One region of the Dactylosporangium sp. CS-033363 genome, then DNA from elsewhere that is predicted to be linked to it. Evidence: predicted binding sites of a transcription regulator. Region 1 holds the regulator's gene; each other region holds the start of a gene.
The links. Region 1 encodes HrcA, which represses chaperone genes, less so after heat shock. Its sites were predicted from a motif close to GGTTNGCACNCTCNNNNNGAGNGTGCNAACC; they were not measured.

Region 1 (5,618 bases):
CCAGCGCCGCCAGCAGCTCCTCGATGAGCGCCGTGGACAGCGCGTTGCGGTTGGGCGGGCTGTCCAGGGTGAGGGTCGCCACGCCCCGGGCCGTTTCGGATCGCACCAGAGACATGCGGGCACACTAGTGAAATGCCAGGAGCACTACCAGAAGGCGAGCCGGTACCCCGTGACGGCGCCCTCCCCCCGGGCGTCGCGGAGGGGGCGGGCCGCGGCGGCTTCGGCGTGTACGTGCACGTGCCCTTCTGCGCGACCCGCTGCGGGTACTGCGACTTCAACACCTACACGGCCGGCGAGGGCGTGCTCAGCGCCGGGTACGCCGAGCAGGTTCTCGACGAGCTGGCCCTGGCCGCGAAGGTGGTCGGCCCGCCCCGTGTCGACACGGTCTTCTTCGGCGGCGGCACCCCGACGCTGCTGCCGCCGGCCGAGCTCGGGCGCATCCTGGAGGGCATCGACCGCACGTGGGGCCTGGCCGCGGACGCCGAGGTGACCACCGAGGCCAACCCGGAGTCGGTCGACCCGGCCGGCCTGCGGGAGCTGCGCGCGGCCGGGTTCAACCGGATCTCGCTCGGCATGCAGTCGGCCGCCCCGCACGTGCTGGCCGTCCTGGACCGCCGGCACACCCCGGGCCGGCCCGCCGCGGCCGCCGCCGAGGCCCGCGTGGCCGGCTTCGAGCGGGTCAACCTGGACCTGATCTACGGCACGCCGGGGGAGCGGCCCGAGGACTTCGCGGCGTCGCTCGCGACCGTGATCGACGCGGGGGTGGACCACGTCAGCGCCTACGCGCTCATCGTCGAGGACGGCACGCGGATGGCCGCGCGGATGCGCCGCGGGGAGCTGCCGTACCCGGACGACGACGTCGCCGCCGACCGCTACCTGGCCGCCGACGAGGCCCTGCACGCGGCCGGTTTCACCTGGTACGAGGTGTCGAACTGGTCCACGGACTCGCCGTGCCGGCACAACGAGCTGTACTGGCGCGGCGGGGACTGGTGGGGGCTCGGCCCGGGCGCGCACAGCCACGTCGGCGGGGTGCGCTGGTGGAACGTCAAGCACCCGCACGCCTATGCGGCGCGGCTGGCGGACTCGGCGTCGCCGGGGCAGGCACGGGAGGTACTGACGGCGGAAGAACGGCACATGGAGGACGTGCTGCTGCGCATCCGGCTCGCCGACGGGCTGCCGCTCGATGCGCTGGACGCGGCCGGTCTGGCGGGCGCGCGGGACTGCCTGGCCGACGGGCAGCTCGATGCCGGGGCCTTCGCGGCCGGCCGGGCGGTGCTCACGCTGCGGGGCCGGCTGCTCGCCGACGGGGTGGCGCGGGCTCTGACGTGAGCCCGCGCCACCCCGTGAGGCCTACTTGATCAGGCGGATGGTCATCGGGTAGTGGTACAGCTCCCCGTTGTTGGCCTTCATGCCACCGAGGATGCCGAACACGATGATGACGATCCACACGAGGAACGGCAGGAAGAACAGGATCCCGAACGAGCAGATCGAGACGATCACCGCCACGATCATGGCGATGCCCCAGGTGATCTGGAAGTTCAGGGCCTCGTTCGCGTGCGCCTTGACCGTCGGCGACTCGTTGCCCTTCGCGAGGAGCGCGACCAGCGGGGCGATGAAGCCGACGATGATCCCGCCGAAGTGGGCGATGAGCGCCCACGTCTTCTCGTCGCTGTTGGCGTAGCCGGCCGGCGCGCCGGGCTGCCCGTAGGCGCCGGGCTGCTGGTAACCGGGCTGCTGGTACCCCGGCTGCTGGTATCCGGGCTGCTGGTAGCCGCCGGGCTGCTGCTGATATCCCGGCTGCTGGTAACCCGGCTGCTCGTAGCCGGCGCCCGAGGTGGGCGGGGTGCCGTAGGCCCCGCCACCACTGGACGGCGGGGGGTACCCGGAGTTGGGGTCCTGCGGCATGCCGTAGTCCCCCGGGGGGCGAGGTGGTTCACTCATGGGGCCACGGTAGGTGCATCGATCAAGTGGCGCCAGCGACACGACATGACGTCTTTTGGACAACTTTTGCCCAGCCCAGGATCACTGGCGACTATCGTGCGCCAAACGATCATCGCGTGCCCTCGCGCGACTGACGTAGACTGGCACTCACCAGTTGGGAGTGCCAGTCCTCGAGGAGGTGCCATGGGCCTTGACGAGCGGAAGCTCGAAGTGCTTCGCGCCATCGTCGAGGACTACGTCGCCACCCAGGAACCGGTCGGGAGCAAGTCGCTCGTCGAGCGGCACAACCTGCGGGTCTCCCCGGCGACGGTCCGCAACGACATGGCGGTCCTGGAGGAGGAGGGCTACATCCGGCAGCCGCACACCAGTGCGGGGCGGGTGCCCACCGACGCCGGCTACCGGCTGTTCGTCGACAAACTCTCCCGGGTGAAGCCGCTGAGCCAGGCCGAGCGCCGGGCCATCGAGCGGTTCCTGATCGGCGCGGTCGACCTCGACGACGTGGTGCACCGCACAGTCCGGCTGCTCGCCCAGCTGACCCGGCAGGTCGCGGTGGTGCAGTACCCGAGCCTGTCGCGGGCCAGCGTGCGGCACTTCGAGCTGGTGCCGATCTCCACCACCCGGCTCATGGTCGTCATGATCGCCGAGACCGGCCGGGTCGAGCAGCGCCTCGTGGACCTGCCCGGCCCGATCCTGGCCGACGACGTCACCGAGCTGCGCCGCATGATCAACGAGAAGCTCGTCGGCAAGCGGCTGGCGGAGACGCCGCCGCTGGTCGTGGCGCTGGTCGAGGAGACCGCGGCGAGCCTGCGGCCGCCGATGACGGCGCTGTCCACGGTGCTGCTGGAGACGCTGGTCGAGCGGACGGAGGAGCGCATCGCGCTCGCCGGCACCGCGAACCTGGCCCGCGGCGGGCTGCTGGACTTCCAGGGCTCGCTGCGCCCGATCCTCGAGGCCCTCGAGGAGGAGGTCATCCTGCTCAAGCTCTTCGGCGAGGTCGAGCCCAGCATGACCCGGGTGCGCATCGGCGACGAGAACGAGATCGAGGACCTGCGCACCGCCTCGATCGTGGCGACCGGCTACGGACCCGGCACCATGGTGGTGGGCGGGATGGGCGTGCTCGGCCCGACCCGCATGGACTACCCCGGAAACATCGCGACCGTGCGGGCCGTGGCACGCTACGTCGGCGACCTGCTGGCACAGAGTTGACATCTATCTCAGGGGCATAGGACTCAGTGGCGAAGGACTATTACGGGATTCTCGGCGTCAAGCGGGACTCCACAGCCGATGAGATCAAGCGGGCCTACCGGCGGTTGGCCCGCGAATTCCACCCGGACGTGAATCCCGACCCGGCGGCGCAGGAGAAGTTCAAAGAGATCAACGCCGCCTACGAGGTCCTGTCCGACCCCCGCAAGCGGGAGATGGTCGACCTGGGCGGCGACCCCCTCGCGCCCAGCGGCGGCGGGGGCGGCCCCGCCGGCGGCGCGTTCGTGGGCTTCCAGGACATCATGGACGCCTTCTTCGGCACCCAGTCCGCCCGCGGGCCCCGCCCGCGCGTGCGCCCGGGCGCCGACGCGATCCTGCGCCTCGACCTCGACCTGCACGAGACCGCGTTCGGCGTCGAGGCCCCGATCCAGGTCGACACCGCCGTGGTCTGCACCACCTGCCAGGGCGCCGGCACCGCGCCGGGCACCCACCCGCAGACCTGCGAGATCTGCCAGGGCCGCGGCGAGGTCCAGTCGGTCCAGCGCACGTTCCTCGGCCAGGTCGTCTCGGCCCGCCCCTGCGCGGCATGCCAGGGCTTCGGCACCGTCATCCCGCACCCCTGCGCCACGTGCGGCGGCGACGGCCGGGTCCGCACCCGCCGCTCGCTCACCGTCAAGATCCCCTCGGGCGTCGAGGACGGCATGCGCATCCGCCTGGCCCAGCAGGGCGAGGTCGGCCCCGGCGGCGGCCCGCCCGGCGACCTCTACGTCGAGATCCACGAGCGCCCGCACGACGTGTACTCGCGCAAGGACGACGACCTGCACTGCCGCGTCACGGTCCCGATGACCGCCGCCGCGCTCGGCACCCGCCTGACCATCAAGACCCTGGACGGCGAGGAGACGGTCGACGTCAAGGCGGGCACCCAGCCCACCTCGACCCTGCGCATCCGCGGCAAGGGCGTCCCCCACCTGCGCGGCGCCGGCCGGGGCGACCTGTACGTGCACCTGGACGTGCGCACCCCGACCCGCCTGGAACCGGAGCAGGAGCGCCTGCTGCGCGAGTTCGCCCGCACCCGGGGCGAGGAGGTCGCCGAGCTGTCGAAGCAGGGCGGCTTCTTCTCACGCATGCGCGACGCCTTCAACGGCCACGCGTGAGCCTGCCGCTCTTCCTGGTCGCCGCTCTCCCCTCGGGCCCGTCCCACGTCCTGGACGGCCCGGAGGGCCACCACGCCGCCGACGTGCAGCGTCTCCTGCCAGGCGAGGCCCTGCTCCTGTCGGACGGCGCGGGCGGCCTGGTCCGCGGCGTGGTTACTTCGGCCCGCAAGGGTGCTCTGACGCTCGCGCTCGATGAGCCTGCGTTTGTACCCGCACCCGACCCGTCACTGACCGTGGTGCAGGGCATCGCGAAGGGGGAGCGGGCGGAACTGGCGGTACAACTGCTGACCGAGGTCGGCGTGGACCGCATCGTGCCCTGGCAGGCCGCGCGGAGCATCGCCAGGTGGAAGGACGAGCGGCCCTTGCTGCGCTGGCAGGCCACGGCACGCGAGGCGGCGAAGCAGTCGCGGCGGGCTTGGGTTCCCGCGGTCTCCGCGGCTTGCGCGACCCGGCAGCTCTCCTTGTCGGGGACGGTGCTGGTGCTGCATGAGGAGGCTTCGGTACCGCTCTCCGCCGTGCCGCTGCCCGCTTCCGGAGAGATCACGCTCGTCGTCGGGCCGGAAGGCGGCGTGGCGCCCGAGGAATTGGACGCCATCGGGGGGACGGCCGTGCGGCTGGGGCCCGAAGTATTGCGGACCTCGACCGCGGGGGCGGCGGCTGTTGCGGCACTTTCCGTCAGACTCGGGCGCTGGTAGAGCGGTCTCCTCCTACCGAAAGTAACTGGCGCCGGTCAGGTCGAGAATGGTCCCGGAGGCCCATTCGGAGGACGCCAGAAACAGCACCGCGTCGGCAATCTCGGACGGTTCGGCGACCCGATCGAACGGGCTCTGAGCGCGGATGACGGCGCCTTCCGGAGAAGCCAGCAAGTCGGCCACCATGTCCGTGGCGACAAAGCCGGGCGCGACCGCCGACACCGCGATGCCCCGCGGAGCGAGCGCCTTGGCCAAGCTCTGCGTCATCGAATTCAACGCAGCCTTCGCCGCGCCGTACGCGGGGTGGTCGGGCTCGCCGCGGTAAGCGCCCCGCGAGCTCACGTTGATGATGCGGCCGCCGCGGGGCAGGTGGCGGGCCGCGCACCAGCAGATGTTCGCCGGGGCCAGGAGGTCGACGTCCAGGGTTGCGCGCCAGGCGGCCTGCCACTGCTCGTACGTGGTCTCCGCGATCTTGTGCTCCACGTACACCGCGGCGTTGTTGACCACGACGTCCAGGCCGCCGCCCAGGGCTGCCGCGGCCTCGTCGACCAAGGCGCGCACCGCGGAAGGGTCGGTCAGGTCGCCCGTCACCAGCGCGTGGCCCGTGCCTGGGAGGTCCAGCGGGGCG
Region 2 (5,618 bases), 1.9 Mb from region 1:
TGGTCGGCCAGGCACCGCCGCAGCAGCACGCGCCCGACGCCCAGCCCCTCGGCGGCCGGAGCCGTGCCCATGGGCCCGAACCAGCTCGGCCGATTCGCGCCGTACGCCGCGAAGCCCAGCACCTCGCCGCCCCGCCTCGCCACGTAGCACCCGGCGCCGGCGCGGCCCAGGGACTGCTCGACCTCCCAGGCCCAGCCGTCGCCCCAGATCCCGCGCACCCACTCCGGCACGTCCGGCCCCGCGGCCTCGACCTTGAAATCCTGCGACTCGTCGGCCTGCTCCGGGAAGGCGTCGCGCCGGGTCAGATCGGCGGTCATGTTCCAGGCGGTGTCGCTGACCTTGTAGCCCGCCCGCCGCGCCAGACAAACGGCCGGCGTGTACCGCACATCGATCCCCGGCCACGCATAACACGGCGGATTCCCACCGAGTCTCACCCGCGTCGCACCCAGCGCGCGCAGTCGCTCCTCAGCGGCGCGCAGCAGCCGCGACCCAACCCCGCGGCGGCGGGCTTCGGGCAGCACGGCGAGCAGCTCGACGTGCCCCAGACTCGGATCGGCGTCACTGATAGAAGCAAACGCCGCGCCGGTACCGTCTGAAGCTCCGACCCTCACCACCGCCCGCCCTACCGGCGGCGTGGCGAGCCTGGCGGCGAGCACCTCGCCCTCGACGGCGTCCTCCGGCAGATCGAGCGCGCGGGAAAGCAGCGCTCCAGCGCCGGCGACGTCGTCGAGATCCACGATCATTTGGTTAACATACCTAACTGTTTCGCTACGGGTCCGCCCAGGTCACGCCCTGGCGGGTTGGCGTGATCGCGCCACGGCCGGGTGCGGGATTCAGGCAAAGCACGTTAACGGCACAGATACCCTGTCGGGCGATAAGTCCGAAGAGTCGCGGCGCGCCAGCGCCCGACTTTTCGGGGCCGCACCCCGTTCGCCGACCCGCCGGATTCCCGTCGGCACCGCGATCGCCGACACCGCCGCGAGGTCGAAACCAACACGCGCGAGAGCACCGCCGCAACGCCCACGCGAGGCCATCACCGCTGCGGGGCCGCGTTGGCCGGAAACGCGAGGCCCACCGCCGCGCGAGACCACCGCCACCGCCGCGCGAGACCACCGCCGAGAGCACCGCCGCAACGCCCACGCGGGGCCATCACCGCTGCGGGGCCGCGTTGGCCGGAAACGCGAGGCCCACCGCTGCGGGGCCGCGTTGGCCGGAAACGCGAGGCCCACCGCCGCGCGAGACCACCGCCACCGCCGCGCGAGACCACCGCCGAGAGCACCGCCGCAACGCCCACGCGGGGCCATCACCGCTGCGGGGCCGCGTTGGCCGGAAACGCGAGGCCCACCGCTGCGGGGCCGCGTTGGCCGGAAACGCGAGGCCCACCGCCGCGCGAGAGACCACCGCCACCGCCGCGCGGGTGCGCGTTAGCCGGGACGCAAGACTCACCGCCACGCGAAACCACCACCACCGCCACCCGCACGGGCGTTAGCCGGCGCGCGAGACCCACCACCACCGCGCGGGCCGCGGAGGGTCGGGTCGCGGCGGTTGCGGGGAGCGTCGGGTTGGGGCGGAGCGCGGGAGCGTTGGCCGGGACGCGAGGCAGACCACCAACGCTGCGTGGGCGAGAACGGGCCGGCGTGGAGAGCGCGGGCGCACAGCAAAGCGGGCCGGCCCCGGAGGGTCGGCCCGCTCTGTTTGCAGCTGTGTTGCGGAAGGCTGGACTCAGAAGTCCATGTCGCCGCCGCCGGGGGCGGCCGGGGCCTTCTCCTTCTCGGGCTTGTCCGCCACCACGGCCTCCGTGGTGAGGAACAGGGCCGCGATCGAAGCGGCGTTCTGCAGCGCCGAGCGCGTCACCTTGGCCGGGTCGATGATGCCCTCGGCCAGGAGGTTGACGTACTCGCCGGTCGCGGCGTTGAGGCCGTGACCCGGCTCCAGGTTGCGGACGCGCTCGACGACGACGCCGCCCTCGAGGCCCGCGTTCACGGCGATCTGACGCAGCGGGGCGTCGAGCGCGACCTTGACGATGTTCGCGCCGGTCGCCTCGTCGCCGACCAGGTCGATCTTGTCGAACGCGGTCTTGCCGGCCTGCACGAGGGCCACGCCACCGCCGGGGACGATGCCCTCTTCGACGGCCGCCTTCGCGTTGCGCACGGCGTCCTCGATGCGGTGCTTGCGCTCCTTGAGCTCGACCTCGGTGGCCGCGCCGACCTTGATGACCGCGACGCCGCCGGCCAGCTTGGCCAGGCGCTCCTGCAGCTTCTCGCGGTCGTAGTCCGAGTCGCTCTTCTCGATCTCGGCGCGGATCTCGGCGACCCGGCCGTTGATCGCCTCGGCGTCACCCGAACCGTCGACGATGGTGGTCTCGTCCCGGCTGACGACGACCTTGCGGGCGCGGCCCAGCAGGGAGAGGTCAGCGTTCTCGATCTTGAGGCCGAGGGTCTCGCTGATGACCTGGCCACCCGTCAGGATGGCGATGTCGGCGAGCATGGCCTTGCGGCGGTCGCCGAAGCCGGGGGCCTTGACGGCGACCGACTTGAACGTGCCGCGGATCTTGTTCACGACCAGGGTCGCCAGGGCCTCGGCCTCGACGTCCTCGGCGATGATGGCGAGCGACTTGCCCGCCTGCATGACCTTCTCCAGCACCGGGAGCAGGTCCTTCACCGCGGAGATCTTCGACTCGACGATGAGGATGTAGGGGTCGTCGAGGACGGCCTCCATCCGGTCGCTGTCGGTCGCGAAGTACGGCGAGATGTAGCCCTTGTCGAAGCGCATGCCCTCGGTGAGCTCGAGCTCGAGGCCGAAGGTGTTGCTCTCCTCGACGGTGATGACGCCTTCCTTGCCGACCTTGTCCATCGCCTCGGCGATGATCTCGCCGACCGTGGAGTCGCCGGCGGAGATGGAGGCGGTGGAGGCGATCTGCTCCTTGGTCTCCACGTCCTTGGCGAGGTTGGCCAGCTCGTCGGCGACGGAGGCGACAGCCGCCTCGATGCCGCGCTTGAGGGCCATCGGGTTCGCGCCGGCCGCGACGTTGCGCAGGCCCTCACGGACCAGCGCCTGCGCGAGCACGGTGGCCGTCGTCGTGCCGTCACCGGCGACGTCGTCGGTCTTCTTCGCGACTTCCTTGACCAGCTCGGCGCCGATCTTCTCGTACGGGTCCTCGAGCTCGATCTCCTTGGCGATGCTCACACCATCGTTGGTGATGGTGGGCGCGCCCCACTTCTTCTCGAGGACGACGTTGCGGCCCTTGGGCCCGAGCGTCACCTTGACGGCGTCGGCGAGCTGGTTCATGCCCCGCTCGAGACCGCGGCGCGCCTCTTCGTCGAACGCGATAATCTTGGCCATTCGGCGTTGTCCTCCTGGACACTCACGATTCGCCTCGACCCCGTGGGGCCTGCGGCTCACCGCCTGCTTTCGCACCTTCGGAGCCCCACGTCGGCAGCTCCGGGCGGTCGGGCCGGATGAGCCCGCGACGACCAGCCTCAGGTGGTTGCCCACCGGAGGACTGCACCGTCCCGACCTTGGCACTCACGGGTTGCGAGTGCCAAGTCCCTGTTTAGCACTCTGGCCGGTCGAGTGCAAGCAAACGGAGAGCCCCGCGAGGTGATCCCCAGGGTTCACCCAGAGAGCGCTCTCCCAACAGGAAGCCGGCAAAGGAGGAAAAGAAATGCCGTAAAAAGGACGCAGGGCACCAGCCCTCGTCAATGAGGGCGGTGCCCCGGCGGTTGAATACGGAGACTTGGGTCAGGCGAGGAGCCGAACCCCTTCGGCCTGCGGCCCCTTCTGACCCTGCGCGATCTCGAACTCGACGCGCTGTCCGTCTTCCAGCGACTTGTAGCCGTCCATCTGAATCGCGGAGAAGTGGACGAAGACGTCCTGCCCCCCGTCGACCGCGATGAAGCCGTAGCCCTTTTCGCTGTTGAACCACTTGACGGTGCCCTGTGCCACGGTGCACTTCCTCTACTTCGGTCCTGCTGCTTACTCGGCTGGCTGTGGGGACCAGCTCCGGGTCTTCAACCACAGCCGCCGGGTCCGGGGGTGGAACCGGCGAAGGAAGACGACCGAACCGCACGGTACAGGAGTAACCACCCTGCCGACAGGCCTAAATCGGACAGCAAGGTCACGGTTCAAACAGTGGAAAAAGGTCGCCGAGCATGCCTTCTCGCAACTTTTCCTTGCAGAGTCAAGCATCGCCCGGCGACTACTCGTTAGGAACCTTCAGCACTACACGTGACGTCGTGACTGAACGACGCGGAAGCGGCTGGCGACGTAGGCACCGTCGGTGAGCGCGGCATTGGCCGCGGGATTGGCACCACTGGCGTGGAAGTCGGAAAACGCGGCCGACTGGTTCACGAAGACACCGCCGGTAAGGTTCACTGACAAATGCACACCTGCAACCAAAGCGGCCTCTTCCACGGCGTCGAGGACGTCCGGCGACGTCGAATAGACCGATGCGGTCAATGCGCCCTTCTTGCCGACCGTGTCCGCGAAGATCCGCACACTGCCGTCTGTGGAATCGGTCGCGACAACGAAGGAAATGGGACCGAACCACTCCGACCCATACGTCTCGGCGTCATCCGCGCCGAGTTTCCGGATGAGCGGTGTACGGACAGTCGCGGTCGCATAAGCCGGGTGTGAAACGTCTGAGGATTCGAGTACCGGATCGCCCACCGTTGCGGCCTTCTGGAGCCTTTCCAGAACGCCTTCGTTCACGATTGCGCCGGTCAGTTCCACGCCCTTGGCGGCATCTCCGGTGAGTGCACCGACGGCCGCGGCAATGCCTTGGGCGACGTCGTCGAGGCTCTTGTGCCCCTCGTTGGTGGCGATGCCTCCCACGGGCACGAGAATGTTCTGCGGAGTGGTGCACATCTGCCCGGAGTACAACACCAAGGAGAACCCGATGTTGCGGCACATTCCGGCGAAGTCGTCCGTCGAGTCGACCACCACGGTGTTGACGCCGGCCTTCTCGGTGTAGACCACGGCCTGGCGCGCGTTGCCCTCGAGCCAGTCGCCGAACTCGGTCGAGCCGGTGAAGTCGATGATGCGCACCTCGGGCCGCAGGGCGAGGGTCTTGGCCAGCCCCTCGCCGGGCGCCTCGGCGGCCAGCAGGACGAGGTTGGGGTCGAAGCCGGCGTCGGCGAGCGTCTCGCGGGCGATCTTCACGGTGATCGCCAGCGGCAGGACGGCCCCCGGGTGCGGCTTGACGACCACCGGGTTGCCCGTGGCCAGGGACGCGAAGAAGCCCGGGTACGAGTTCCACGTCGGGAACGTGTTGCAGCCGATGACGAGGGCGGCACCGCGCGGTACGACATGGAAGGTCTTCGACATGTGCAGCGTCTGGCCCTTGCCCGCGGGCTTCTGCCAGTCGGCCGTGGCCGGGGTGCGGGTCATCTCGCGGTAGGCGTAGGCGACCGCCTCGAGCGCCCGGTCGAACGCGTGCGGGGCGCCGGCCTGGAACGCCATCACGAAGGCCTGGCCGGTGGTGGCGTGCACGGCGTTGGCGAGCTCGAACGAGGCCTTGTGCAGCCGGTCGAGGATCTCCAGGCAGACGCCGGTGCGGGTCTGCGGGCCGGCCGCGCGCCAGGCGGGCATGCCCTCGGCCAGCGCGGCGAACGCGGCGT
Region 3 (5,618 bases), 660 kb from region 1:
GCGGCGACACGAGCGAGGTGTCGATCAGGTAGAAATCCTTGTTCGGCGTGACGAACGGCGCCAGGTCGGGCACGCCGGCGTCGGCCCCGGACGGCAGCGGCGCCACGGTGTTCGGCGCCACGGTGGGCAGGTTGACCGCCTCGCGATCCGCCTCGACCCCGCGCCGCGTGGAGAACCAGCGCCCGAAGAACCCGACGGCCGCGGCCCCGGCCAGCGTGTACCCGGCCGCCCGCAGGAACCACCGCCGCTCCTCCGCCGTGGCGTTGTCCCCGGCCTCGTGCGTGAGCAGCCACCGCAGCACGGCGACTCCCGCCAGTGCCCCCACGAGCGTCGGCACGAAGGCGTACCAGGGCGAGTTGTGCCTGCTCAGCGCGGCGACGATCCCCACGACCCCGAAGAGCCCGATCCCGGCGTATCCCCAGAGCCGGTTCCGCCCCGCCAGCACCCCGATCCCGGCGGCGATGGCGGCCAGCACGACCAGGGTGCCGATGGTGAGCGCCAGCTTGTCGTACGTGTAGAAGATCTGGACCGCCAGGTCCTTCACCGCGCCGGGCACGCTGTCGATGACCACGCCACCCACGCTGACCAGCGGCGACGTGGCGGGTCCGGTGAAGATCGCCACGATCTCGGCCACCCCGAGTGCCGTGCCGGCGGCGGCCAGTCCGGCGAGCGCGGCGAACTTACGAGTCTGCACGGCTCAAGCATGCGGCGATCATCCGCACCGCACCAAGCCGCGTAATGAGTCCCTAATCATTCGCCGCGCCACCCGTGACCCACCCACCACACCGAGCGACGCTGACCCGGCCTCGCAGCCCCTTCCACGGCCGCCGCGCGCAGGGCCGCCGCGCGCAGGGCCGCCTTGTGGCGCAACTCCCTCAGTCGCGCCTCGACCGCCGCGCCGATCCCGAGCAGCGCCCCCACACACCCCGCCGGGCGCCACCCCACCCGCCCCGAGCGGCGCGCTCACAACCCACTGCTGCTCCGAGGGACTCTCGCTCAGCATGCCGGCTCCACCCACCAGCCCCGAGCGCGCACCGCCGCCACTCCGCGCGGCCCTCTGACAGCCCGTCGCTGCCCCCCTCACGGCGCGGGGCCGTTCCGGCATCCCCCAGCCGGGTGACCGGCACCCCAAGGGTGATTTGCCCCACTTCGCCGGACGTCGAAATGAGCGCCATCTGAAAATCCGGCCAAACCGATTTATGCCCCGACAGGCGATAAGTCCGATAAGTCGCGGCGCGTCAGCGCCCGACTTATCGCCCCACCCACCCCGGAGCACGGCGAACGGCCAAAAAACGGGCCCCGGGCGAAGACGCCCAGGGCCCGTCCGGAGAAGGAAAAATCAGAAGCCCGGCCCGTGCGAGTGACCGTGCCCGTGGCCGTGGCCACCGGCGGCCGGCTCCGCGGCCTCCGGCTTCTCGACGATCAGGCTCTCCGTGGTGAGCAGGAGACCCGCGATCGAAGCGGCGTTGGCGACCGCGCTGTGCGTCACCTTCACCGGGTCGACGATGCCCGACTTGACCAGGTCGACGTACTCGCCCGTGGCCGCGTCCAGGCCGTGGCCGAAGTCGAGGGCCTGGACCTTGCCGACCACCACGTAGCCGTCGAAGCCCGCGTTCTGGGCGATCCACCGCAGCGGCTCCACGAGGGCCTTGCGGACGATGCCCACGCCGACCTTCTCGTCGCCGGTGAGGCCGAGGTCGCCGTCGAGGACCGTGGCCACCTGGGCCAGGGCCGCGCCGCCGCCCGGGACGATGCCCTCCTGCACCGCGGCCTTGGTCGCCGAGATGGCGTCCTCGATGCGGTGCTTGCGCTCCTTCATCTCGATCTCGGTCGCGGCGCCGGCCTTGACGACCGCGACACCGCCGGAGAGCTTGGCGACGCGCTCGTTCAGCTTCTCCTTGTCCCAGTCGGAGTCGGAGGCCTCGACCTCTTTGCGCAGCTGCTCGACGCGCGAGTTGACCTCGGACTGGTCGCCACCGCCGTCGACGATGGTGCACAGGTCCTTGGTGACCACGACGCGGCGGGCCGTGCCGAGCTGCTCCAGGCCGGTGTTCTCCAGCTTGTAGCCCAGCTCGGGCGCGATGAGCTCGGAGCCGGTCAGGATGCAGATGTCCTGCAGCATCGCCTTGCGGCGGTCGCCGAAGCCGGGCGCCTTGACCGCGACGACCCGGAAGGTCTTGCGGATGGCGTTCACCACGAGGGTCGACAGGGCCTGGCCCTCGACGTCCTCGGCGATGATCAGCAGCGGCTTGCTGTTCTGGACGATCTTCTCCAGCAGCGGCAGGAGCTCCTCGATGGCGGAGATCTTCTGCGTGGTGATGAGGACGTACGCGTCCTCGAGGACCGCCTCCTGCGCCTCGCCGTCGGTGACGAAGTGCGGGGAGATGAAGCCCTTGTCGAACTGCATGCCCTCGGTGACGTCGAGCTCGGTGGTGAGCATCGAGCCCTCCTCCACCGTGATGACGCCGTCGCGGCCGACGCGCTCCATGGCCGAGGCGATCAGGTCGCCGATGGTGGCGTCCTGGGCGGAGATGGTGGCGACCTGCGCGATCTCGGTGTGGCTCGCGACCGGGGTGGCCTTGTCCTTGAGCGCCTTGACGATCGCGGCGGCGGCCTGGTCGATGCCGCGCTTCACGCCGGCCGGGTTGGCGCCGGCGGCCACGTTGCGCAGGCCCTCGCGGACCAGGGCCTGGGCCAGCACCGTGGCCGTCGTCGTGCCGTCGCCGGCGACGTCGTTGGTCTTGGTGGCGACCTCCTTGACCAGCTGCGCGCCAAGGTTCTCGTACGGGTTGGAGAGTTCGATCTCCTTGGCGATGGTCACGCCGTCGTTGGTGATGGTCGGGGCGCCGAACTTCTTGTCCAGGACGACGTTGCGCCCACGGGGGCCGAGCGTGACCTTGACCGTGTCGGCCAGCCGGTTGACGCCGTGCTCCAGAAGGTGGCGCGCCTCGTCGGAGAAACTCAGGATCTTCGCCATGCTTTGTGGATTCCCTTCAAAGCGACACCGCCCCGGCTGCCTCGCGCCTAGCGCACGGGTCCGGGGCGGTGGCCACTGCTTCTAGTGAAAAACGGTCACTTCTCGATGACGGCGAGGACGTCGCGGGCCGAGAGCACGAGGTACTCCTGGCCGGCGTACTTGACCTCGGTGCCGCCGTACTTCGAGTAGATGACGGTGTCGCCGACCTTGACGTCGATCGGCACCCGGTTGCCCTTGTCGTCGATGCGACCCGGGCCCACCGCCTTGACGGTGCCCTCCTGGGGCTTCTCCTTGGCGGTGTCCGGAATGACGATGCCCGAGGCGGTGGTCGTCTCAGCCTCGTTGGCCTGGACCAGGATGCGGTCCTCGAGCGGCTTGATCGCAACCTGCGTCGCGGTAGTCACGGGCATACCCTCCTGGGGTATCGAGCTTACTATCGAGAGCCCGGTGAAGCCGTCGTCGCGGGTGCCGGCCCCGGCCGGGTATGTCTGGCACCCTCGGCAGGAGAGTGCTAACTCGGAGGTTATGCCGGTGGCTAGCACTCCGTCAACTAGAGTGCCAGACACGCCACGAAATCACCCCGGACTCCAGCAAAGGACCCCGTGCAGCCCGAGGACGTGCAGGCCCTGACCAGCCCGGACGGGCAGGAGGCGCTGGCCGCCGCGGCCGCGCTGCCCGACGGCGATCCGCTCGCCGCGGCCGAGAAGCTGCGCGCCCAGGGCTTCCCGCCCACCCTCGCCGCCGCCGCCCTCACCCAGACGGAGCTGCGGAGGAAGGCCCGGGCGAAGTTCGGTACCGATGCGGCCGTCATGTTCTTCACCCGCGCGGGCCTGGAGCAGGCGACCCGGTCCGTCGTGGCCCGCCGCCGCGCCGCCCGCCTGGCCGCCGCCGGTGCGCGCCGGGTGGCCGACCTGGGCTGCGGCATCGGGGCCGACACGATCGCCTTCGCGCGCGCCGGGATGCGGGTGCTGGCGGTGGACGCCGACCCCGCCACGGCCGCGATCGCCGCCGCCAACATCACAAACTTAGGGCTCCCGGGTGTACTGGTCGAAGCCCGCGACGCCACCGCCACGCCCCTGGTCGCCGTCGAGGCCGTCTTCTGCGACCCGGCCCGCCGCACGTCGGGCGGCCGGCGGGTGTTCGACCCGCGCGCCTACTCGCCGCCGTGGGACTTCGTCACCGCGCTGCCCACCCGCGTCCCCAACGCGGTGCTCAAGCTCGCGCCCGGCATCGACCACGCCCTGCTCCCCGCCGGCGCCGAGGGCGAGTGGGTCTCGGTGGACGGCGACGTGGTCGAGGCGGCGGCCTGGTGCGGCCCGCTCGCCGGGGCGCCGCGGCGGGCGACCGTCATCCGCGGCGAGGACGTGTTCGAGCTCACCGGCAGCGGCGAGGAGCGCGCCCCGGTCGGTCCGGTCGGCGCGTACCTCTACGACCCCGACGGCGCCGTCGTCCGCTCCCACCTGGTGGCCGAGCTGGCTTCGCAGGTCGACGGCACCCTGCTGGACGAGTCGATCGCCTATATCACCACAAATGCTGACATTTCTACCAGGCTCGGCCGCCGCTACGCCGTGGTCGATCGCCTGCCGATCGCACTGAAAAAGCTCCGTGCCGCACTCCGGACGCGCAACATCGGCGCCCTCCAGATCCTGAAGCGCGGATCGGCCCACGACGTCGACGAACTCCGCCGGAACCTGCACCTGAAGGGCGACGAAAGCGCATTCCTCGCGCTCACGAAGATCAAGGGCGAGCCCGCCGCGCTCCTGCTCAGACCAGCGGATGCCCCAGCCGCCGCTGCAGGTCGCTGAGCGTGTCCTCGGCCAGCACCTCGGGCGGCCGCAGCCCGAGCTGCCCCAGCAGATACCGCCCGGTGTCCCGGCACATCTCGTAGGTCAGCCGGTCGTTCAGCCAGCGCAGCCACTCCACGATGTCGTTGACGTAGAACGCCACGCTCTGGTCGGAGTTGCGCTGCCGCCGCTCCTCGGCCACCACCAGCAGGGCCGCGGCCAGCCGCCGGAGGGCGAAGTCGTGCCCGGACAGCGCGTCGGCGAACGCGTCGGCCCGGTGCCGGGGCGCGGTCGGGGCCACGGTCAGCTTCGGGAACGGCGGCTCCCCGGCCGTCCAGACCTGGGCGCTGCGCGGCACGAACTCCGGCTCCAGCACCACCTCGACGCGGGAGGCGTGGCCGGGGTCGTCGACGGCGATGAGGACGCGCGGGCTGTGGCTGGAGACCTTCGTGACGTACCGCGAAAGCCCCCCGCCCTCCTCCACGCTGAACTTGGCGTCGGGCAGCTTCAGCGGCCCGTCGAACACCAGCTTGCCGACCCGCGGCCCGGCCCCCTGCCACAACCGCACCCGGACCAGTCCCACCTGCGGGCGGGCGGCGATGCGCACGTGGTGCTCGGTCGCGGTGACCGGCCCGTCCCCGTCGAACACCGACAGGTCCACGCTGGTCGCAGCGCCCAGGAACAGGTGGCCGTGGCCGAGGTACAGCTGGACCGCGCCGATCTGCATCTCGCTATTGTGGGCCAGTGGCGAGCAAGGGTACCCCGGCGACCGCACTGCTGACGCGCCAGAAGATCGCGTTCACCCCGCACACGTACGAGGTCGACCCCCGGGCCGGCTCCTACGGCGAGGCGGCCGC

Region 2: the regulator HrcA is predicted to act here: its motif matches at 3,517-3,547, upstream of groL (chaperonin GroEL).
Region 3: the regulator HrcA is predicted to act here: its motif matches at 3,464-3,494, upstream of groES (co-chaperone GroES).

The regions. Positions count from the first base shown of each region.
Region 1 is NZ_CP192032.1:9,685,707-9,691,324, reverse strand. It holds gene ACQPZ4_RS44700 (enoyl-CoA hydratase-related protein) at 1-115, opposite strand, end outside; gene hemW (radical SAM family heme chaperone HemW) at 133-1,329, shown strand; gene ACQPZ4_RS44690 (DUF4870 domain-containing protein) at 1,351-1,941, opposite strand; gene hrcA (heat-inducible transcriptional repressor HrcA) at 2,125-3,147, shown strand; gene dnaJ (molecular chaperone DnaJ) at 3,174-4,298, shown strand; gene ACQPZ4_RS44675 (16S rRNA (uracil(1498)-N(3))-methyltransferase) at 4,295-4,993, shown strand; gene ACQPZ4_RS44670 (SDR family NAD(P)-dependent oxidoreductase) at 5,006-5,618, opposite strand, start outside.
Region 2 is NZ_CP192032.1:508,078-513,695, reverse strand. It holds gene ACQPZ4_RS02400 (GNAT family N-acetyltransferase) at 1-743, opposite strand, end outside; gene groL (chaperonin GroEL) at 1,723-3,342, opposite strand; gene ACQPZ4_RS02390 (cold-shock protein) at 3,742-3,945, opposite strand; gene paaN (phenylacetic acid degradation protein PaaN) at 4,222-5,618, opposite strand, start outside.
Region 3 is NZ_CP192032.1:10,342,194-10,347,811, forward strand. It holds gene ACQPZ4_RS47685 (molybdopterin-dependent oxidoreductase) at 1-694, opposite strand, end outside; gene groL (chaperonin GroEL) at 1,340-2,977, opposite strand; gene groES (co-chaperone GroES) at 3,073-3,387, opposite strand; gene ACQPZ4_RS47700 (THUMP-like domain-containing protein) at 3,580-4,782, shown strand; gene ACQPZ4_RS47705 (hypothetical protein) at 4,742-5,488, opposite strand; gene ybaK (Cys-tRNA(Pro) deacylase) at 5,506-5,618, shown strand, end outside.